DNA from 2 places in the Nesterenkonia aethiopica genome. Region 2 is predicted to be linked to the other one. Evidence: predicted binding sites of a transcription regulator. Region 2 holds the regulator's gene; the other holds the start of a gene.
The links. Region 2 encodes LexA, which represses DNA repair genes until DNA is damaged. Its sites were predicted from a motif close to TCGAACANNTGTTCGA; they were not measured.
Positions count from the first base shown of each region.

Region 1: uvrA (excinuclease ABC subunit UvrA) is a predicted target of LexA. The motif match lies at 3,126-3,141, and genes of this name have one in related genera.

Region 1 is NZ_BAAAVT010000004.1:76,535-87,486, forward strand. Features, by position in the region: gene ABD658_RS03760 (DEAD/DEAH box helicase) at 1-1,524, opposite strand, end outside; gene ABD658_RS03765 (MBL fold metallo-hydrolase) at 1,533-2,195, opposite strand; gene ABD658_RS03770 (HAD hydrolase-like protein) at 2,206-3,075, opposite strand; gene uvrA (excinuclease ABC subunit UvrA) at 3,293-6,169, shown strand; gene ABD658_RS03780 (lysophospholipid acyltransferase family protein) at 6,400-7,089, shown strand; gene uvrC (excinuclease ABC subunit UvrC) at 7,082-9,103, shown strand; gene rapZ (RNase adapter RapZ) at 9,146-10,039, shown strand; gene ABD658_RS03795 (gluconeogenesis factor YvcK family protein) at 10,042-10,952, shown strand, end outside.
Region 2 is NZ_BAAAVT010000001.1:154,362-165,313, forward strand. Features, by position in the region: gene miaA (tRNA (adenosine(37)-N6)-dimethylallyltransferase MiaA) at 6-932, shown strand; gene dapF (diaminopimelate epimerase) at 1,016-1,966, shown strand; gene ABD658_RS00685 (class I SAM-dependent methyltransferase) at 2,021-2,644, opposite strand; gene hflX (GTPase HflX) at 3,173-4,885, shown strand; gene ABD658_RS00695 (ATP-dependent DNA helicase) at 4,882-6,930, shown strand; gene lexA (transcriptional repressor LexA) at 7,072-7,764, opposite strand; gene ABD658_RS00705 (LysM peptidoglycan-binding domain-containing protein) at 8,120-8,515, shown strand; gene ABD658_RS00710 (histidinol-phosphate transaminase) at 8,715-9,860, shown strand; gene hisB (imidazoleglycerol-phosphate dehydratase HisB) at 9,957-10,574, shown strand; gene hisH (imidazole glycerol phosphate synthase subunit HisH) at 10,574-10,952, shown strand, end outside.

The sequences.
Region 1 (10,952 bases), on a different contig from region 2:
CCCGTCCTCGTCGGGAGCCTCCAGTCGCTCCAGCACGCCAGCGGTGAGCAGCTCCCGCAGGATCTGCAGCGCCCGCCGCTGGAGGATCGCCTGCCGGGCCGGGGTCTCGTCGGAGCCGCGGATGAGCCGACGCATGGCCAGGATCGGGTCCTCAGGGCGTTGCAGGAGCTGCAGCACCATCGCATAGCTGATCTGCATGCGTGAGACCATCGGCTCCGGCGTCGCCTCCACGAGTCGGTCGAAGGACTTCTCCGACCAGGAGACGAAGCCGTCGGGCGGCTTCTTCTTCCCCGTGGAGCGGACCGCCTGGGCGACCTTCTTCTCGTCGTCCCCGTGCTTGGCCCGCGCCTTGCGCAGCGCCTGCTCGTTCTCGATGACATGCTCGGGGGCCTGCACGACCACCCGGCCCTCGGTGTCGAAGCCGGCGCGCCCCGCCCGTCCGGCGATCTGGTGGAACTCACGGGCGTTGAGCTGGCGCGTCCGCTCGCCGTCGTACTTGCTCAGGGCGGTGAGCACTACGGTGCGGATGGGCACGTTGATGCCGACGCCGAGGGTGTCGGTGCCGCAGATGACCTTCAGCAGCCCGTCCTGGGCGAGCTGCTCCACGAGGCGCCGGTACTTGGGGAGCATCCCGGCATGGTGGACGCCGATGCCGGACCGCAGCAGCCGATTGAGCACCTTGCCGTACCCCTTGGCGAAGCGGAAGGTCTCCAGACGCTGCCGGATGCGCTCCCGGTCCTCCTTGCCGGCCACGTTCAGCGAGGCGAGCCCGGCGGCACGTTCCGCGGCCTCGCGCTGGGAGAAGTGCACCACGTAGACCGGCGCCTGTCCGTCGGCGACGAGGTCCTCGAGCTTGTGCTGCAGCGGCGTGGTGGAGTACTCGAAGTGCAGCGGCACCGGACGCTGGACCGAGGAGACGGTGACGACGTCTCGGCCGGTCCGCTCGGCGATGCGGCGCTCGAAGCGGCTGGTGTCGCCCAGGGTGGCGGACATCAGCAGGAACTGGGCCTGGGGAAGCTCCAGCAGGGGCACCTGCCAGGCCCATCCGCGCTGGGGGTCCGCATAGAAGTGGAACTCGTCCATGATGACGGGCCCGACGTCGGCCTCCGTGCCGTCGCGCAGAGCTTCGTTGGCCAGGATCTCCGCCGTGCAGCAGATGATCGGGGCGTGGGCGTTGACCGCCGAGTCTCCGGTCACCATCCCGACGTTCTCCGCGCCGAAGATCTCCACGAGCGCGAAGAACTTCTCGGAGACGAGCGCCTTGATCGGAGCGGTGTAGACGCTGCGTTCGCCGCGGCACAGGGCGAAGAAGTGGGCGGCCGTGGCCACCAGGGACTTCCCGGAGCCGGTCGGGGTGGCCATGATGACGTGCCGCCGGTCCGCGAGCTCCAGGACAGCGTCCTCCTGGGCGGGGTAGAGGGTGATCCCACGCTGGGCGGTCCATCCGGTGAAGGCCTCGACGAGGCTCTCGGGGTCGGGGACGCCGTCCGCAGCGGGGGCAGGACGCAGGGAGTCGAGTCGCAGGGCCGCCACTACCAGCCGCGCTCCCGCCACGCGGCGAGCTCGGGCCGTTCCGCGCCCAGCGTCGTGGGGTCGCCATGTCCGGGGTGGATGACGGTGTCGTCCGGGAAGGCCGCGAAGAGCCGCGCCTCGACGTCGTCGATCAGCGTGCGGAAGTCCTCTGCGCTCCAGGTCTTTCCGACGCCGCCGGGGAACAGCGAGTCTCCGGTGAAGATGTGGGTGGGGCCGTCTTCGACGGGGTACACGAAGGCCACCGAGCCAGGGGTGTGGCCGCGCAGCTGGATGACGTCCAGCGCGATGCCGTCATACTGCACCAGGTCGCCGTGGTCGACCCGACGGTCGATCCGCACGCCTTCGGCCTCCTCGATCGCACCGGCGTCGTCCTGTCCCGCGACCGTCTCCACGTCGGCGGCGAGCTCGGGCAGCGCGCGGATGTGGTCCCAGTGACGATGCGTGGTGAGCACGGCGCGCAGCTGCGGCGCGCAGGGGGTGTCGACGGCGGCTTCGGCCAGCATCGCGCGGATCGCCGGGACGTCGTCGGCGGCGTCGATGAGCACCTGGACCCCGGACTTCTTCGCGGTGAGCAGGTAGACGTTGTTGCTCATCTCGGAGACCGCGACGCGGCGGACGGTGATCGCCGGAAGGTCATGGATCAGAGAGCTGTCGGTGGCCATGGGTGACAGTCTATGGTCTGCTGTCGATCAGACGCCATGGCGATGCCGAGCCCTCGGCCGGATCCTCGGCTGCGCTGTGGGTCGAGTCCTGAGTCGGGCTGGGGGCCGGCCTCGCTGCGCTGTCCCCGAGCGGCACATCGAGAAGGTGCTCGAGTGCATCTCGGAGCCCCTGCGCGTCGTCGACCACGACGTCGGCGCCGGCCTGTTCGAGCTCCCCGGCCGGGGCGCTGCCCCACCGCACGCCGACACAGGGGATCCCATGGGCCTGGGCGCCCTCGACGTCGAAGATCCGATCCCCGACCATCGCCGCTCGGGGCCGAGAGGGGCCGCCGCTCGGATCGCGGTCCGAGGCGCGGGCCACGTCCCTCAGCGCGGCCGCGAGGATCGGCGCCTTGCCGGCATGGGGCACGGTCTCGTCCGGATCCGAGCCTGCGACGACGTCGACGGCGCCCGCCAGGCCCTGGACCTCGAGCAGTCGCTCCGCCAGCGGCTGCGGCTTCGAGGTGGCCACCGCCAGGGCGACGCCTGCCTCCCGCAGGTCGGCCAGGAGCTGCCGGAGTCCGGGGTAGACCTTGGAGGCCGCCATGCCGTGGGCGAGGTAGCCGGCTCGATAGTGCGCCACGAGGCCCGGCAGCATCTCGGTGGTCACGCCCGGCAGGGACAGCAGGCTGGCGGCGAGCGGCGGGCCGACCATGCCCTCCAGCGTGGGCTGGTCGGGCACGTCGATCCCGTGCGCGGCCAGGGCCGCGGCGATGCCGCCGGTGATCGAACCGGCGGGGTCCACGAGGGTGCCGTCAAGGTCGAAGAGGACGAGGGGAGCGCCGTCGTCTGCGGAGGGCTCGTCGTTCTGCAGGGCGGGGGAGGTGGGGCGGGTCGTCACGCCTCCATCCTGCCATCCGGGTCCGTGCGGCCGGCGAACGGCCCGGGTGATCGAATATTTGTTCGATCGAAGGTGCGGGCATACACTGGTGCGCGTGTCTGAGCCAGTTGCCGCGATCGACGGCGCCGTGATCGAATCCGTCGACGACTACTACAGCCGGGGTGCGCGCCGGAAGTCCGGCGCCAACGGCACCGTCGGTCGCGCCGAGGCGGACCGCATCGTCGTCCAGGGGGCCCGGGAGCACAACCTGCACGACGTGGCCGTGGAGCTTCCGCGCAACGCCTTCATCGTCTTCACCGGCCTCTCCGGCTCGGGGAAGTCCTCCTTGGCGTTCGACACCATCTTCGCCGAGGGGCAGCGGCGGTACGTCGAGTCGCTCTCGGCGTACGCGCGCATGTTCCTCGGACGGGTGGACAAGCCCGACGTCGACTTCATCGAGGGGCTGTCGCCGGCGGTCTCCATCGATCAGAAGTCGACCTCGCGGAACCCGCGGTCGACGGTCGGAACCGTCACCGAGATCCATGACTATCTGCGTCTGCTCTGGGCCCGCATCGGCGTTCCGCACTGCCCCGTGTGTGGAGAGCGGATCGAGCGGCAGACCCCTCAGCAGATCGTGGACCAGATCCTGGACCTGCCGGTGGGAGCCCGCTTCCAGGTCCTGGCGCCGGTCGTGCGCGGGCGCAAGGGCGAGTTCAAGGACCTCTTCCGAGACCTGGCCGGACAGGGCTTCGCCCGGGCCGTGGTGGACGGCGAGCAGATCCAGCTCAACGACCCACCGGTGCTCGAGAAGCAGATCAAGCACCACATCGACGTGGTCATCGACCGCCTGGTCATCCGGGAGGGCATGCGCCAGCGGCTCACCGATTCGATCGAGACTGCTCTGCGTCTGGCAGAAGGACGAGTGGTGATCGACCTGGTCGACCTGGCGGAGGACGGCTCGCCGGAGAACCCCGAGAAGGTGCCGGACGGCCTCGAAGGCCCCAAGCTGCGCAGCTTCTCCGAGAACCTGGCCTGCCCCAATGAGCATCCGCTGTCGATCGATGAGATCGAGCCGCGTTCCTTCTCCTTCAACTCGCCCTTCGGCGCCTGCCAGACCTGCTCGGGCATCGGCTCGCGGCTCGAGGTGGACGAGGAGCTGGTCATTCCGGACGACACGCTCTCCCTGGCCGACGGAGCGATCGCCCCCTGGAACCGGGGGAAGGCCTCCAGTGAGTACTGGCTGCGGCTCATCCGCGCGCTGGCCGAAGACCTCGACTTCTCCCTGGACGTCCCCTGGCGAGAGCTTCCCAAGAAGGCCCGGAAGGCGTTGCTGCACGGGCGGAACCACAAGGTGGTCGTCCAGTATCGGAATCGCTTCGGCCGGGAGCGGAAGTACTCCACTGGTTTCGAAGGCGTGCTCTCCTACATCCATCGCAAGTATGAGGAGACGGAGTCGGACAACGCCCGGGACCATTACGAGCAGTACATGCGTCAGGTTGCGTGTCCGGACTGCGACGGGCAGCGCCTGAATCCCGCCTCACTGTCCGTCCTGATCGAGGGTCGGTCCATCGCCGAGGTCTCCCGCAGCCCGCTGGACGAGATCGTGGCGTTCTTCTCGGGTCTGAGTCTCTCCGCCAGAGATGCGACCATCGCCGAGCAGGTGCTCAAGGAGATCCTGGCGCGGCTGAACTTCCTGCTGGACGTGGGCCTGGGATACCTGAACCTGGAGCGGGCGGCCGGCACGCTCTCCGGCGGCGAGGCGCAGCGTATCCGGCTGGCCACGCAGATCGGCTCCGGGCTGGTGGGTGTGCTCTATGTGCTCGACGAGCCCTCGATCGGTCTGCACCAGCGCGACAACACCCGACTCATCCAGACGCTCACGCGTCTCAGGGACCTGGGCAACACCCTGATCGTCGTGGAGCATGACGAGGACACCATCGGCGAGGCCGACTGGGTCGTCGACATCGGTCCGGGAGCCGGAGAGCGCGGCGGACGGATCGTGCACTCCGGATCCGTGGAGGGCCTCAAGGCCAATGAGGAGTCCATCACCGGCGACTATCTGGCCGGTCGGCGCGCGATCGCCGTGCCGCCGTCGCGGCGCCCCGTGGACCCCCAGCGCAGGCTGCGCATCGTCGACGCCCATGAGAACAACCTCGCCGACGTCAGCGTGGACATCCCGCTGGGCGTCTTCCTGGCCGTCACCGGAGTCTCGGGCTCCGGGAAGTCCACCCTGATCAACGAGATCCTCTACAAGTCGCTGGCCAACAGGCTCAACAACGCCCGGCAGGTGCCGGGGCGGCACCGTCGCATCGACGGAGTGGACCATCTCGACAAGGTCATCCACGTCGACCAGAGCCCCATCGGCCGCACCCCGCGGTCCAACCCGGCCACCTACACCGGCGTCTTCGACCACATCCGGAAGCTGTTCGCCGAGACGCAGGAGTCCAAGACCCGCGGATACCAGCCGGGACGGTTCTCCTTCAACATCAAGGGGGGCCGCTGCGAGGCCTGCTCCGGCGACGGCACCCTGAAGATCGAGATGAACTTCCTGCCGGACGTCTACGTGCCGTGTGAGGTCTGCCAAGGGGCGCGGTACAACCGCGAGACGCTCGAGGTGCACTACAAGGGGAAGAACATCGCCGAGGTCCTCGACATGCCGATCGAGGAGGCCGCAGAGTTCTTCTCCGCGTTCGCGCCCATCGCCCGGCACCTCACCACGCTGGTGGACGTGGGCCTCGGGTACGTGCGCCTGGGTCAGGCCGCGACCACGCTCTCCGGCGGTGAGGCCCAGCGAGTGAAGCTCGCCTCGGAGCTCCAGAAGAGGTCCAAGGGCCGCAGCATCTACGTCCTGGACGAGCCCACCACTGGCCTGCACTTCGAGGACATCCGCAAGCTGCTCGGCGTCCTGCAGAGCCTGGTGGACAAGGGCAACACCGTGGTGACCATCGAGCACAACCTGGACGTCATCAAGTCTGCCGACTGGATCATCGACCTCGGGCCAGAAGGGGGCACAGGCGGCGGAAGGATCGTCGCGGAGGGGACTCCCGAGGCCGTCGCCGCGCAGGCGGACCACACCGGTTCGCACACGGGTCGCTTCCTGGGGCATCTGCTCTGATCGACCCCGTCCTGCGGGCGGACGGCGCCCGGGCGACGCCCGGGCGGAGGGTGGCGGCGGCACAGCAGCCGCTCCCGCCCGATGACCTGCGCGCAGGGCCGAGGCGGTGGCCGTGACGGGTCTCGCACCGGGTACACTGAACCGCGGCCCAGCACAGACGGCGCCCTGCGCCCGGCGACTCGAAGGATCAGCACGTGAGCACAGACCCCACCGCGCCCGCCCCGAAGCGCGTGGTCACCCACGATGCGATCCGCAAGGCGTTCTCCGCCTACGTGAAGCTCACCTGTCGCCCCACGATCACCGGGCTGGAGAAGGTCCCGGCAGAGGGGGGCTTCGTCGTCGCCAGCAATCACCTGTCGTTCCTGGACTCGGTGCTGATCCAGGCGATCTTCCCGCGGCCCGTGAGCTTCTTCGCCAAGGCTGAGTACTTCACGCAGCCCGGGATCAAGGGACGGGCCATGAAGATCTTCTTCGAGTCGGTCGGGTCCGTGCCGGTGGAGCGGCAGAAGAAGTCGGCGAGCGTGGAGGCGCTGCACCAGCTGGGAGACATCGCCGCCTCGGGCCACGGCGTCGGGATCTACCCGGAGGGCACCCGCAGCCGGGACGGGCGACTTTATCGCGGCAAGAACGGAGTGGGCTGGCTCGCGCTGGCCACCGGACTGCCGGTGGTGCCGGTGGGACTGAAGGGGACCGAGAACCTCCAGGCGCCGGACTCCAACCGCGTGCGTTCGGCGGCGTTCGAGATGCATGTGGGCGACCCGCTGCACTTCGAGCACATCGGCCAGCGCCATCCGCTGCCGGTGCGTCGGGAGGCGACGGCACGCGTCATGGATGCCATCGCCGCGCTGACCGGGCAGGAGCGCGTCGACACGTACAACAGCCCGCCGGCGGACAGGGACGACGCCGACGCCGATGGCTGATCCCGCCTCCTACCGACCCCGGCCGGGAGAGATCCCGACCTCGCCGGGCGTCTACCGCTTCATCGACCCGCACGGTCGGGTGATCTACGTCGGCAAGGCCAAGAACCTGCGGGCCCGCCTCAACTCCTACTTCGCCCGCCCTGAGGGGCTTCACCCCAAGACCTACGCCATGGTGCACACCGCCTCCCAGGTCGAGTGGACGGTGGTCGGTTCCGAGCTGGAGGCGATCCAGCTGGAGTACACCTGGATCAAGCAGCACACGCCGCGCTTCAACATCATGTATCGGGACGACAAGTCCTACCCGTACCTCGCCGTCACCATGAACGAGAAGTTCCCCCGCGTGCAGGTCATGCGGGGCGACCGGCGCCCCGGCGTCAAGTACTTCGGGCCCTTCCACCCGGCCAAGGCGATCCGCGAGACCGTGGACACCATGCTGCGCGTCTTTCCGGTGCGCAGCTGCTCCGCCGGGGTCTTCCGTCGTGCCGAGGCGTCGGGCCGCCCCTGCCTGCTGGGCTACATCGACAAATGCTCCGCTCCCTGCGTGGGACGGATCAGTCCGGAGGACCACCGCCGGCTCGCCGAGGAGTTCTGCGAGGTCATGGCCGGGCGTCCCGGCCCGCACATGCGCCGCATCGAGACCGAGATGAAGGAAGCCGTCGCGGAGCTCCGCTACGAGGACGCCGCCCGGCATCGGGACGATCTCGAGGCTCTGCGACGGGTCTTCGAACGCAATGCGGTCGTGCTGTCAGAGGAGACCGAGGCGGACATCTTCGCCTTCGCGGAGGACGAGCTCGAGGCGGCCGTGCAGGTCTTCCATGTGCGGCAGGGACGGATCCGCGGGCAGCGCGGGTGGGTCGTGGAGAAGGTCGAGGAGACTGACGCCGCCGGCCTGGTGGAGCAGCTCCTGCTGCAGGTCTACGGGTCCATGGAGGACGCCGAGCGGATCCCGCGGGAGGTGCTCGTCCCGGAGCTGCCCGAGGATGCGGAGCAGCTCGGCGCCTGGCTGCGGCAGCGTCGCGGAGCCGCCGTCGACCTGCGCGTGCCGCGGCGTGGTGACAAGGCCGCTCTGCTCGGCACGGTCCGAGAGAACGCGCAGCAGGCTCTGATGCTGCACAAGGCCCGGCGCTCCTCGGACCTGACCACACGGTCCCAGGCGCTGCGCGAGCTGCAGGAGGCTCTGGACGCCCCTGACGCGCTGCTGCGCATCGAGTGCTTCGACATCTCGCACACGTCGGGGACCAATGTGGTGGCGTCGATGGTGGTGATGGAGGACGGCCTGCCGAAGAAGAAGGACTATCGCCGGTTCTCCGTCCGGGGGGACGCCGCCCGGGACGACACCAGCGCGATGCGGGACGTCATCACCCGGCGGTTCTCGCGCTACCTGGACGACCAGATGCGGCTCGACGCACCGGGCGGGGAGCCCGCCGTCGTCGCGGATGACGGCACGGCGACTCCTGACGCGTCGGACGTGCCCGACGCTTCTGCGGGATCCGGGCCGGTGGAGGACACGACGGTGGATCGTGAGGGGAGCCGCTTCGCCTATCCGCCGAGCCTCGTGGTCGTCGACGGCGGCCAGCCTCAGGTCGCCGCGGCCCGTGAGGCCCTCGATGCCCTGGGGATCACCGAGCTTCCGGTCATCGGTCTGGCCAAGCGGCTCGAGGAGGTGTGGCTGCCCGACGACGACTTCCCTCTGGTGCTGCCGCGCTCCTCGCAGGCGCTGTACATGCTCCAACGCATCCGTGATGAGGCCCACCGCTTCGCCATCTCCTACCACCGCAGCAAGCGGTCCCGAGAGATGACCGCATCCGCGCTGGATGAGGTGCCTGGGCTGGGGCCTGCGCGCCGGAGGGCGGTCGTGGAGCATTTCGGCTCGGTGGCACGGATCCGACAGGCCGGCGTGGAGCAGATCGCGGAGGTGCCCGGCATCGGGGAGGCCACCGCCCGACGCATCCTGGAGCACCTGGCCGACGAGGATCAGCATGGATCCGGCGCTCCAGGTCAGGCCGGGGCCTGAAGCGATTGTTGAGGGTGCCGCCGGGGACGTAGGCTTCCTCCTATGAGCGATGGACTGATCCCGGTGAAGCCTCCCGAGAACGAGCTGCTGATCGTGACCGGCATGTCGGGCGCCGGCCGCACCACCGCGGCCCATGCGCTCGAGGACCTCGGCTGGTACGTGGTGGAGGGGCTCCCCGCGGAGCTCATCGGGACGATGATGGATCTCATCGCGAGGAACCCCGGATCCGTGGAGAAGCTCGCGGTGGTCATCGACGTCCGGTCCCGCGGCCCGTTCAGCGACATGATGGACGCCCTCGGTCAGGTCCGTGCGGCGGGTCTGACCTACCGGATGCTGTTCCTCGACGCCTCGGACGAGCTCCTGGTCCGGCGCTTCGAACAGGCGCGCCGCCCGCATCCGCTCCAGGGGTCCGGACGGATCCTCGACGGCATCGTCGCCGAGCGGGACATGCTCAAGGAGGTCAAGGCCGGAGCCGAGGTCGTGGTCGACACCACGGAGCTCAACGTCCACGGGCTGGCCCGGGAGATCACCGAGATCTTCACCGACGACGGCCCGATCCAGCTGCGGCTGAACGTGATGAGCTTCGGCTTCAAATATGGTGTGCCGGCCGATGCGAACTTCATCGCAGACGTCAGGTTCGTACCCAACCCGCACTGGGTGCCGGAGCTGCGGCCGCTCACCGGACTCGACGAGCCGGTCCGCGAGTACGTGCTCGTCGACGAAGGTGCCGGCGAATTCGTCGACCGGTACGTGGAGGCGCTCAAACCCGTGCTGGAGGGGTACCGGCGGGAGAACAAGCACTATGCGACGCTCGCCGTGGGCTGCACCGGGGGCAAGCACCGGTCGGTGGCCATCTCCGAGGAGCTGGCCCGTCGGCTGGCCCAGGTCCCCAATGTCACGGTGAACACCGTGCACCGTGACCTGGGGCGTGAATGAGCATGGCCTCCTCCTTTCCGGCTCCCCAGTCGACCGGGCCGGTGCCGATCGTCCCCTCCACGGCCGAGTCCCGGGGCACCCATCCCTCGGGCCGCCGGTCGTTCCGTGTCTCGGCGCTGGGCGGCGGGCACGGTCTCTCCGCCACACTGGCCGCGCTGCGGATCATCGCGGCCGAGCACCTGACGGCCGTCGTCACGGTCGCCGACGACGGCGGCTCGTCGGGGCGCATCCGACAGGACATGGACGTGCTGCCCCCGGGAGATCTGCGCATGGCGCTTGCGGCGCTGTGCGATGACACCGAGTGGGGGCGCACGTGGGCGCAGGTCATGCAGCATCGCTTCCGCTCCCGGGACGGTGTCACCGGCAGCCTCGATGACCACGCCATGGGCAATCTGCTGATCGTCGCGCTCTGGGAGCTCATCGGTGATCCCGTCGACGGTCTGCGCTGGGCCGGGGCGCTGCTGGGCGCGCGGGGGCAGGTGCTGCCGATGTCGCGTGAGCCTCTGACGATGTCCGGCCTGGTGCATCGCCCCGCCGCTGACGGGCAGGAGCCGTCAGCGCCGATGCGCGTCTCCTCCCAGGTGGAGTTGGCCCGGGCGGGTCAGCTGGGCCGGCTCACCGATGTGCGGATCCATCCCGAGGAGGCGCAGGCGTGCAGCGAGGCGGTCACGGCGATCGAACTCTCGGACTGGGTCGTGTTCGGCCCGGGGTCCTGGTACACCTCGGTGCTGCCGCATCTGCTGCTCGAGGATCTGCGAGCGGCCCTGTGCGAGACCGAGGCGAAGCGGTGTATCGTGATGAACCTCACAGCTGACACCGATGAGACCGTCGGGATGACGCCGGCGGATCACCTCGAGGTGCTGATCGACCATGCCCCTGAGCTCCACGTGGACCGGATCATCGCCGACCCGGA
Region 2 (10,952 bases):
CGCCGTTGATCGCTGTCGTTGGGGCGACCGCCACCGGGAAGTCCGCCCTCGGCGTGGAGCTCGCCCGTCGGCTCGACGGTGAGGTCATCAACGCCGACTCGATGCAGCTCTACCGCGGCATGGACATCGGCACCGCCAAGGTGACGGCGGACCAGCGGCGCGGAGTCCCCCACCACCTGCTCGACGTCCTCGACGTCACCGAGGAGGCCTCCGTGGCCGTCTATCGGGACCGGGCGCGGGAACTGGTCCGTGAGACCCGGTCGCGCGGCCGCACACCCATCCTCGTCGGGGGCTCCGGGCTCTACGTGCGCGCCGTCGTCGACGCCATCGAGTTTCCGCCCACCGAGCCGGGAGTGCGCAGCCGGCTCGCCCAATGGCTGGAGGACGAGGGTGCGGGCGCGCTGCGGGAGGAGCTGCGCCGGGCAGACCCGGAGTCGGCCGCCGTCATCAAGGACGACCGTCGGCTGGTGCGCGCGTTGGAGGTCGTCTCCATCACCGGGCGGACCTTCTCCTCCTTCATGCCGCGACGGATCCACGAGCCCACGGTGGAGCCGGTGGTCCAGCTGGGCCTCAGCCTTCCCCGGGAGACCTTGCAGTCCCGCATCGCCGCCCGCGTCGAGGAGATGGCCGCCCACGGTCTCCTCGAGGAGGTCCGGGCGCTGGAGGATCGAGGCCTCCGCGAGGGCCGCACCGCCTCGCGGGCCATCGGCTACCAGCAGTTCCTCGACGTGCTCGACGGCAGGATCAGCCAGGAGGAGGCGGTGGAGGACACCACCGTGGCCACCCGTCGTTTCGCCAAACGTCAGGACACCTGGTTCCGCGCCGATCCACGGATCCGCTGGCTTCCCGTGGACCTGGAGGCCGACGACGTCGCCGGATCCCTCGCCGACCAGGCTGAGCCCGCGCTGCGGGAAGGACCGGAGTCCTCCTGACGTTGTAGCCTGCAGCGCAGTTGTAGCCTGCATCGCACCCGCCGCATCTCACCCCCCCCCACCCCTTCAGGAAGGCAGCCCCTGTGGCCCACCACCTCTCCGCCCTCGACGCGCTGCGTGGCGCCCCCTTCACCAAGGCCCACGCCACAGGCAACGACTTCGTGATGTTCGCGGACCCCGACGGCACGCGGCACATCACACCCGAGGTGGTGAAGGCCCTGTGCGACCGGCACCTGGGCGTCGGCGGCGACGGGCTCATCCGCGCCGTCCCGGTCCGGCACGTCGCGGAGGCGCGCGACATCGCTGCCGCTGATGAAGACCTCTCGGCGCATGGCGGCGAGGACCTGTGGTTCATGGACTACTGGAATGCCGACGGCACAGTGGCCGAGATGTGCGGCAACGGTGTGCGGGCGTTCGCTCATTTCCTGGTCTCCGAGGACCTCGTCCAGCTCGAGGAGGAGGAGCAGCTGCCGGTGGTGACGCGGGCCGGAGCGCGGACCGTACGACGTGTCCCGGAGGGCTATGCCATCGGCATGGGCATCTGGTCCTTCCTGGATCCCGAACTCGCCAGCTCCAACGCCTCCGACTCGTTGGTCATCGCCCAGGGGCTCACCGACCCTCGGCCCGCGCTGAGCATCTCGATGGGCAACCCGCACACGGTCGTCGCACTGTCCGCGGAGCAGGCGCTCGAGGACCTGGACCTGAACCAGGCGCCCCAGGTGGACCCGGTGCCGCCGGACGGGACCAATGTGGAGTTCGTCGTGCCGGCCGATCCTCTCGTCGTCGACGGCGAGGGGCAGGTCCGTCTGCGCGTCCACGAGCGCGGCGTGGGTGAGACGCTGTCCTGCGGCACCGGTGCATGTGCGGCGGCCGCCGCCGTGCGGGTCTGGGCGGCCGAGGACGGCGTCGACACCTGGACCGTCCAGGTCCCCGGAGGGCGGCTGCGTGTGCGCTTCCTCTCCCGTGCCGACGGGGCGGAGGACGTGGAGCTCTCGGGCCCGGCAGAGAACGTCTACCGCGGCACCATCATCTGATCGTGCGGACTCGGGACGCGGGGGAGCGGGAAGGATGAGCGCTCACGGGAAGGCTCAGCCGCCGGTCCGCGTCACCCGCAGGAGGCGGAACCCCTTGTCCGTCTCTGGCCGGTCCGCGTCGAAGTCGTCGCCCACGGCGGCCAGCATCGAACGGATCCAGGTCAGCAGCGAATCGGCGCCGAGGTTCTTCTGCACGACCAGCCAGGCTTCGGCATCATCGGCCAGCCGGGGAAGCCACAGCTCCAGCAGTTCGTGCAGCACGGCCTTGCCCACCCTGATCGGGGGATTGGACCAGATGGTGTCGAACCGGACGCCCGCGGGCACCTGGTCAGGGGAGAGGACCTCCACGTTGTCCAGCCCGAGCCGCCGCGCGTTCTCCGCGCACAGCTCACGGGCCCGCTCGTTGACGTCCACAGCCCAGACGGCCGCCTCCGGCGAGCGGAGCGCCATCGTCAGGGCGATCGGCCCCCACCCGCAGCCGATGTCCAGCAGATGCCCTGCGGGAGCAGGGTCCGGGACGTGCTTGAGCAGTACGGCGGTGCCCTTGTCGATGCCCTCGGGAGAGAAGATGCCGCCGGCGGTGACCACCGAGACGGCACGGCCTGCCAGATCGACGTCGATCTCGCGCCGCTTCAGGGGGCCCGAGGGTGCGGAGGAGAAGTAGTGCTGTGAGCTCACCCGTCGATGCTATCTCCTGCACGGTCCAGGATTCGCTGTCCACCGTCAGAACCCGTAGAATGGAGCACCATGTGGATTATCTACCTCTGATGCTCCCGTGAGAGGCGGCCTGGCCGCCCACGGTCGAGCACGCGGACGACCCGGCACTCTGCGCTGACGCGGACAGTCGGCCCAGCCCGCGACCATCCGCCAGCATGATCATCCGCCCGGCCCCTCGGCGAGCTCCGTCGCGACGGCCCGGGACCACCACCTCTCGAATCCGCGCCCCACCAGCCGTCCCCGTGGTCGGCCCGCCGCAGGCGAACCCGCCGGGCGGCCCGGTCCGGGCGACCCTTCCACTGAGACGCCTCCACGACGACGGCTGCCCTGCGAAGCGACCAGGGCCTCGTCGTCCACAGATGGCACTGGTCGCTAGTGCCCCTGCACGGCCGCGCCGTAGGATGGAAGGACCCTCTGACGAGGGTGCGCCGGAGCCGAGATCCGGCATCGCGGGATCCGCCGCTGACCGGCGATCCCCTTGAGGAGACTATGACGAACACGCACCATGACAGCATCACACCCAGCACGGGCGACGAGGACCTGCAGCCCCAGGACCAGGCGGGCTCCGGCTCGGCGGCCGAGAGCGGGGACCAGGCATCCGTGGACGCCACCATCGAACGGATCCTGGCCGCCGACCAGGCACGCGCCGAGACGGTCGCCCGCTCGGGGCGGACCCGCTTCGTCGCCGACCCTGGGCATCGACGCGAGGACCAGGATGCGGAGCGGCGCCGCCGCTCCGTGCTGGAGGAACAGGCCCGTGAGCTCTCCGATCTGAGGACCGAGCACACCGAGGCCGACGGCGACCAGTTCGACCTGCTCGAGCGCCGGTCGCTGCGCCGCGTCGAGGGTCTCTCGACGGAGCTCGAAGACGTCACTGAGGTCGAGTATCGCCAGCTGCGCCTCGAACGCGTCGTGCTGGCAGGACTGTGGACTGAGGGCCCCATCGCCGAGGCGGAACACTCGCTGCGGGAGCTCGCCGCACTGGCGGAGACCGCCGGTTCCACCGTCCTGGACGGCTTCGTCCAGCGCCGCTCCACCCCGGACCCGGGGACATTCTTCGGCTCCGGCAAGGCAGAGGAGATCCGTCAGGCCGTCGCCGAACTGGGCGCGGACACCGTCGTCGTCGACTCCGAGCTCGCCCCCTCGCAGCGTCGTGGCCTCGAGGACATCGTCAAGGTCAAGGTCATCGACCGCACCGGCCTGATCCTGGACATCTTCGCCCAGCATGCCAAGTCTCGGGAGGGCAAGGCGCAGGTGGAGCTCGCCCAGCTGGAATACCTCCTGCCGCGTCTCCGCGGCTGGGGCGAGTCGATGTCCCGGCAGGCCGGTGGTCAGGTCGGCGGCGCCGGGGCCGGCATGGGCTCTCGCGGACCCGGTGAGACCAAGATCGAGCTGGACCGGCGCCGCATCAACACGCGCATGGCCAAGCTGCGCAAACAGATCGCTGGCATGAAGCCGGCCCGTGAGGCGAAGCGCGCCAATCGGAAGCGGCATGCCGTGCCGTCGGTGGCGATCGCCGGCTACACCAACGCCGGCAAGTCGTCCCTGCTGAACCGGCTCACCGATGCCGGCGTGATGGTGGAGAACGCCCTGTTCGCCACCCTGGACCCCACCACCCGCAAGGCCGTGACGCCGGACGGCATCGGCTACACGCTCTCGGACACGGTCGGGTTCGTGCGTCAGCTGCCCACTCAGCTGGTGGAGGCGTTCCGCTCCACGCTGGAGGAGGTCGCCGACGCCGACCTGATCCTCCACGTGGTCGATGCCTCGCATCCTGAGCCGGAGAGCCAGATTAGCGCGGTGCGCACCGTGCTTGCCGAGGTGGACGCTCACGAGGTCCCCGAGATCATCGTGCTGAACAAGGTAGACATGGCTGACGACGTCGTCGTCGACCGCATCCGACGGCGCGAGCCGCGGACCGTGCTGGTCTCGGCCCACACGGGTCAGGGCATCGATGAGCTGCGGCAGCTGATCAGCGAGTCGATCCCGCGGCCGGACGTGTCCCTGGAACTGCTGGTGCCGTATGCAGCAGGAGACGTGGTCTCTCGACTGCATGAGGCGGATGCGGAGATTCTGAGCACCGAGTACCTGGCTGAGGGCACGCGCATGAGCGTGAAGGTGCGCCCGAGCCTCGCCGCGGAGCTGCAGGAGCATGTCATCGGCGGTGCCTCCGCGGCGACCGACGAGCCGGGCGCCGCGTGAGTCCGGAGGCGCCGACGACACAGTCCACCGGGCACCTGCGCTCCACGGAGCTGCTGGATCATGTGGTCTCCGCGATGGGCGGCGTGCACCGCGAAGGGCAGATGGACATGGCGCGGCACGTGAGCCACGCCCTGCGCCGGCGTCGTCACCTGCTCGTGCAGGCGGGCACCGGGACCGGCAAGTCGCTGGCCTACCTGGTGCCCGCTGTGGTGCACGCGTTGGAGGCGGACCGTCCGGTGCTGATCTCCACCGCGACGTTGGCGCTGCAGGCACAGATCATGGGCCGTGATCTGCCCCGACTGTTGGACCATCTGGGGGAGGAGCTGGAGGAGGAGGTCTCCATCGCCCTGGTCAAGGGACGGGCGAACTACCTGTGCCGGCACAAGCTGGACGGCGGGTTCCCCGACCAGGACGACGAGCAGGCGCTCTTCTCCTTCGGCGACGAGCCTGCCGTGGACTCCGTGCCGGAGCCGGGTTCACGGCTGGGGCGTGAGATCGTGCGGCTGCGCGAATGGGCCGAAGAGACCTCCACGGGAGACCGAGACGACCTGCCTGAGGGCGTCTCGGACAAGGCGTGGCGTCAGGTCTCCGTCAATGCCGTCGACTGCATCGGTCCGCGGAAGTGCCCCATGGCGGCTGAGTGCTTCTCCGAGCTTGCGCGGGAGCAGGCTCAGGAGGCCGACATCGTGGTCACCAACCACGCCATGCTGGCCATCGACGCCTTCGAGGGGCTGCAGGTGCTGCCCGAGCACGACGCGGTGATCATCGATGAGGCCCATGAGCTGGCTGATCGCGTCACCTCGGCGGTCACAGCACAGCTCTCCGTCCAGATGATCCAGACGGCCGCGGCCACGCTGCGGCGTCACACCGCGCTCAGCGGCGAGGACCTGCAGGCGGCGGCCATCGCCGTCGACGCTGCCTTCCACGGCAAGGAGTCGGGGCTGCTGGCACGCGGCCTGGACGCCCAGCAGAGCCAGGCGTTGGAGATCACCCGCAACGCCGCCCGCACCGCGCTGTCTGACAGCAAGCCGTCCGGCGAGGCCGAGGCCGACACCGGACGCTCCACCGCACGGGCACGGGTCCAGGCGGTGCAGGAGACCGCTGAGCGCATGCTGAACTCCCGGGAGACGCCGGACGTCATCTGGCTGACCCGCCCGGGCAGCTTCAGCCCGGGCGTGGGATACCGCGAGGCAGACATCACGGAGCCGCCGATCCTGAACGTCGCACCGACGTCGGTGGCGGGTCGCCTGCGGGAGGGCCTCTTCGGAGAGCGCACGGTGGTGCTCACCTCCGCCACGCTGACCATCGGCGACAGCTTCGACCCGGTGGCGGGGTCACTCGGGCTGGGCGGGGAGAATGCCCCCGCCTGGGACGCCATCGACGTCGGCAGCCCTTTCGACTACCCGAAGCAGGGCGTGCTCTATGTGGCCAAGGACCTCCCCGCGCCGTCCTTGAAGACCGCTGATCGGCAGCGGGACGAGCTCGCCGGGCTCATCGAGGCGTCACGGGGCGCGACGCTGGCCCTGTTCTCCTCGCGCCGCGCCGCTGAAGAGGCCGCCGAGGAGCTGCGGGAACGCCTGGAGGTGCCGATTCTGTGTCAGGGTGACGCCACCATGTCGGCCCTGGTCCGCCAGTTCGCCGAGGATGAAGAGTCCTGTCTGTTCGGGACGATGAGCCTCTGGCAGGGGGTGGACGTCCCGGGCCGATCGTGCCGACTGGTGGCGATCGACCGCATCCCGTTCCCCCGACCCGACGATCCGCTGATGAGCGCCCGCACCCAGGAAGTGGCGCGCAACGGTGGAAACGGCTTCATGCAGGTCGCGGCCACGCACGCCGCCACCCGGCTGGCTCAGGGGGCTGGGCGACTGATCCGCAGCGCCGAGGACCGGGGCGTGCTGGCGATCCTGGACTCTCGCCTGGCCACCGCACGGTACGGCGGCTTCCTGAAGAAGTCCATGCCGGAGTTCTGGCCCACTGTCGACGGAGACGTCGCGCGAGGGGCACTGCGGCGGCTCGCCGGCCAGGGGCTCGATCCGAGCGCCTGACTGGCGTCCTCGTGCGCAGAAGGACACAGAAGGAGGGGCGCCGACCGTACGGTCGGCGCCCCTCCTTCTGTGCGGGCCTGCCGGATGGTCTCCGGGCGGCGCTGGGGGCCGTGAGGGTGCCTGGTCTCGAGGCTGCGTGGCTCAGAGGCTCCGCAGTACGGTGACGACCTTGCCCATAATGGTGGCCTGATCCCCGAGGATCGGCTCATAGCTGCGGTTCTGCGGGAGCAGCCACTGATGCCCGTCGCGCCGCCGGAGAGTCTTCACGGTCGCCTCATCATCGAGCAGGGCGGCGACGATGTCTCCGTTCTCGGCCGTGTGCTGGCGACGCACCACCACCCAGTCGTCCTCGAAGATGCCGGCCTCGATCATCGAGTCGCCGCGTACCTGGAGCATGAACAGCTCACCTTCGCCGGTGAGCTGGCGAGGCAGCGGCATGACGTCCTCGACCTGCTGCTCGGCCAGGATGGGACCACCTGCAGCGATGCGACCGACCACCGGAATGTCGGTCGTCCGGCTGTCCGTCTGCTCGCGGTAGGCGTCGAGATCGACGACCGCACCGTCATCGGAGGCCTGACGTGCCGGGGAAGAGCTCGGGGGAGGGAACGCCGGCTCGTCCGGGACGTCCGCAGCGATGAGGCGGCCTGAGGAATCACGGATGACTTCCATGGCGCGCGGCTTGCCGGGCACCCGACGCAGGTAGCCCATCTGCTGCAGGCGGGCGAGCTGATGCGTCACAGAGGACAGCGAGGCGAGCCCGCAGGCGTCGCCGATCTCACGCATCGACGGGGGGTATCCACGCTCTGCGAGGGCCTCCTGGATGACGTCGACGATGCCGCGCTGCCGGTCGGTGAGCCGGGGCGCGGCGTCCCCCGGTGTCTCCGTCGGCTGGGAATCCTCGGCTGGTCGCTTGTCCACGGCCATCTCTCACGCCTCTCTCCGCAGGGTCTGGTCCCGTCGTCCGCTCGTCATGTCAGAGGGTCCTGGTGGAATCTCCTGCATGGACATCCGGTCGAACATCGCATCCGAAACTCGGTTCGAACATGTGTCTCAGGCTACGGGATCCGGACGGCCGAGACCAGCATATTCGAACGCATGTCTGGTGCCCGGTCGAACATCTGTGCTAGAAATAGAACACATCTTCGAATCCATGCCGAGACGAGATCCCGCACGAGAGAGGTCCTTCCCCATGCGTCACTCGCACACCTCCTTCACCACCTCCGCGGCCGGACAGGCCTACGTCGCCTCTTCCGCCGGTGCACCAGGACGTCTCAACCTCACCCGGCGAGGCCGCCTGGTGATCCTCGGGGTCCCCGCGCTGACGCTGCTCGTCGCCGCCTTGGTGGGCGTGGCGCTCTTGGTGGGCAGCTTCGTCAACATGGCGCAGGCCACCAGCCATGGGGCGCCGGGAGTCGCCGCTGTCGAAGTCACGGTGGCACCCGGGGACACCCTCTGGAGCGTGGCCTCGGGCCTGGGTACCGGGGAGGACACCCAGGTGCTGATCACGCAGATCGCTGAGCTCAATGATCTGACCAGCTCCGAGATCCATCCCGGGCAGACGCTGTACGTTCCGGTGGCGGACTGAGGTCGCGCCCGGTGGACGCGTTCTGCTCCGGCGGAGATCACTCGCGGCTCCGTGGGCGATCAGAGCCGAGCGGGACGGAGCAGGTCGGAGCAGGTCGGAGCAGGACAGTGCGGGTCGGAGCAGGACAGAGATGACGCGGTGGGACGGGAGCGCCGTGACGGCGCCGCAGCGCCACGGCTCCGATGAGTAGGATGGACGCGTGATTCCTCCTCAGAACGGCGTCGGCGGATCCACGTCGACGGCCGGCCTCAGCAGATCAGAGCGCCTGGCGCGCCTGCCGCTCCGCGAGGAGCTGCGCGGCCAGGAGCCCTACGGCGCGCCGCAGCTGCCGGTGTGGGCCATGCTCAACGTCAACGAGACCACCTATGACGTCCCCGCTGATGTCGTGGACGCCATCACCAAGGAAGTCAGGCATGCGGCTCAGACGCTGAATCGATACCCGGATCGGGAGTTCACCCGTCTGCGGGAGAAGCTCGCCGAGTACCTGGCCCATGGGCTGACCGCCGAGCACATCTGGGCGGCCAACGGCTCCAATGAGATCATGCAGCACATCCTGCAGGCCTTCGCCGGTCCGGGTCGCTCCGTGATGGCCTTCCCTCCCACCTATTCGATGTACCCCCTCTATGCGCGAGGCACCTACAGCCGGTACATCGCAGGGACCCGGGGCGAGGACTTCACCCAGGGCGCGGAGGACGTGGCCCGGCAGATCCGAGAGCACCGGCCTGACGTGGTCATCCTCTGCTCGCCGAACAATCCCACGGGCACGGCGCTGGGGCTCGACGTCGTCGAGGCGGCCTACGATGCCGCCGTCGAGGGTGGCACCATGGTGGTCGTCGACGAGGCCTACGGTGAGTTCCGGCAGAGCGGCACTCCGTCCGCGCTGGAGCTCCTGCCCGGGCGTGAACGGCTCATCGTCTCCCGCACCATGTCCAAGGCCTTCGCCCTGGCCGGCGGGAGGCTGGGTTACCTGGCCGCGGCCGAGGAGGTCACCGACGCGCTGCGGCTGGTGCGCCTGCCCTACCACCTGTCGGCGATCACCCAGGCCGCGGCCGAGGCGGCCCTGGATCACAGCGAGGCGCTGATGGCCAATGTGGAGCGGATCAAGACTCAGCGTGACCGCATCGTCGACACGTTGACGCGGTACGGGCTCAGCCCCGCCCCGTCAGACGCGAACTTCGTGTTCTTCGGCGGGCTCGAGGACGAGAAGGCCGCGTGGCAGCATCTGCTGGACGACGGCATCCTCATCCGCGATGTCGGCATCCCCGGCCACCTGCGGGTCACCGCGGGCACCGAGGCGGAGACCACCGCCTTCCTGGAGTCCCTGGCTCGGCATCTCGGCCGCTGAGACTCCGCCCGAGGCCGCTGAACGCCGTGAAGGCCGGTGCGTAGACTGGTCCACGGCGTCATCAGACCCTTCACCCCGTACCCACGAGCAGGAGCCATGGGAGCAGAACTGATCTCGGGCCGCGCGGCCCAGATGGAACGAGTCACTTCCGAGTCCAGCGTGCGCGTGCGCATGGACCTCGATGGAACAGGCACCTCGGAGATCTCCACCACGGTGCCGTTCTTCGACCACATGCTCACCGCTCTGGCGAAGCATTCGCTGATCGATCTGACGGTCGAGTCGACCGGGGACACCCACATCGATGTGCATCACACGGTGGAGGACACCTCGATCGTCCTCGGCGAGGTGCTGCGTACCGCGCTGGGTGACAAGGCCGGCATCCGCCGTTTCGGAGAGGCGACCGTCCCGCTCGACGAGGCCCTGGCGCACGCCGTCGTCGACGTCTCCGGACGTCCCTACCTCGTGCACTCCGGCGAGCCGGAGGGGCAGCAGTATCACCTGATCGGCGGTCACTTCACCGGCTCCATGACGCGCCACGTCTTCGAGGCCATCACCTATCACGCCGGCATCTGCCTGCACATGCGTGTGTTGGCGGGCCGCGACCCGCACCACATCGTCGAGGCCCAGTTCAAAGCCTTCGCCCGTGCGCTGCGCGCCGCCGTCGAATCGGACCCGCGGGTGGAGGGCATCCCCTCCACGAAGGGAGCGCTCTGATGGCCAAGCCCGACGTCGTCGTCCTTGACTACGGCTCCGGCAACGTCCACTCGGCCGTCCGCGCCCTGGAGCGTGCCGGTGCCCAGGTGACTCTGACCCGCGAGACGGTCCGGATCCAGGAGGCCGCCGGCCTGGTGGTTCCCGGGGTCGGAGCCTTCGCCGCTGTGATGGACGCGCTGACGGCGATCGACGGGCCACGCTGGATCGGACGCCGCATCGCCGGAGGCCGACCCGTGCTGGGCATCTGCGTGGGGCACCAGATCCTCTTCGAACGTGGAGTGGAGCACGGCATCGCGGCCGACGGCATGGGGGAGTGGCCTGGTGAGGTGACCGCTCTGCCGGACGACGTCGTGGTGCCGCACATGGGGTGGAACACGG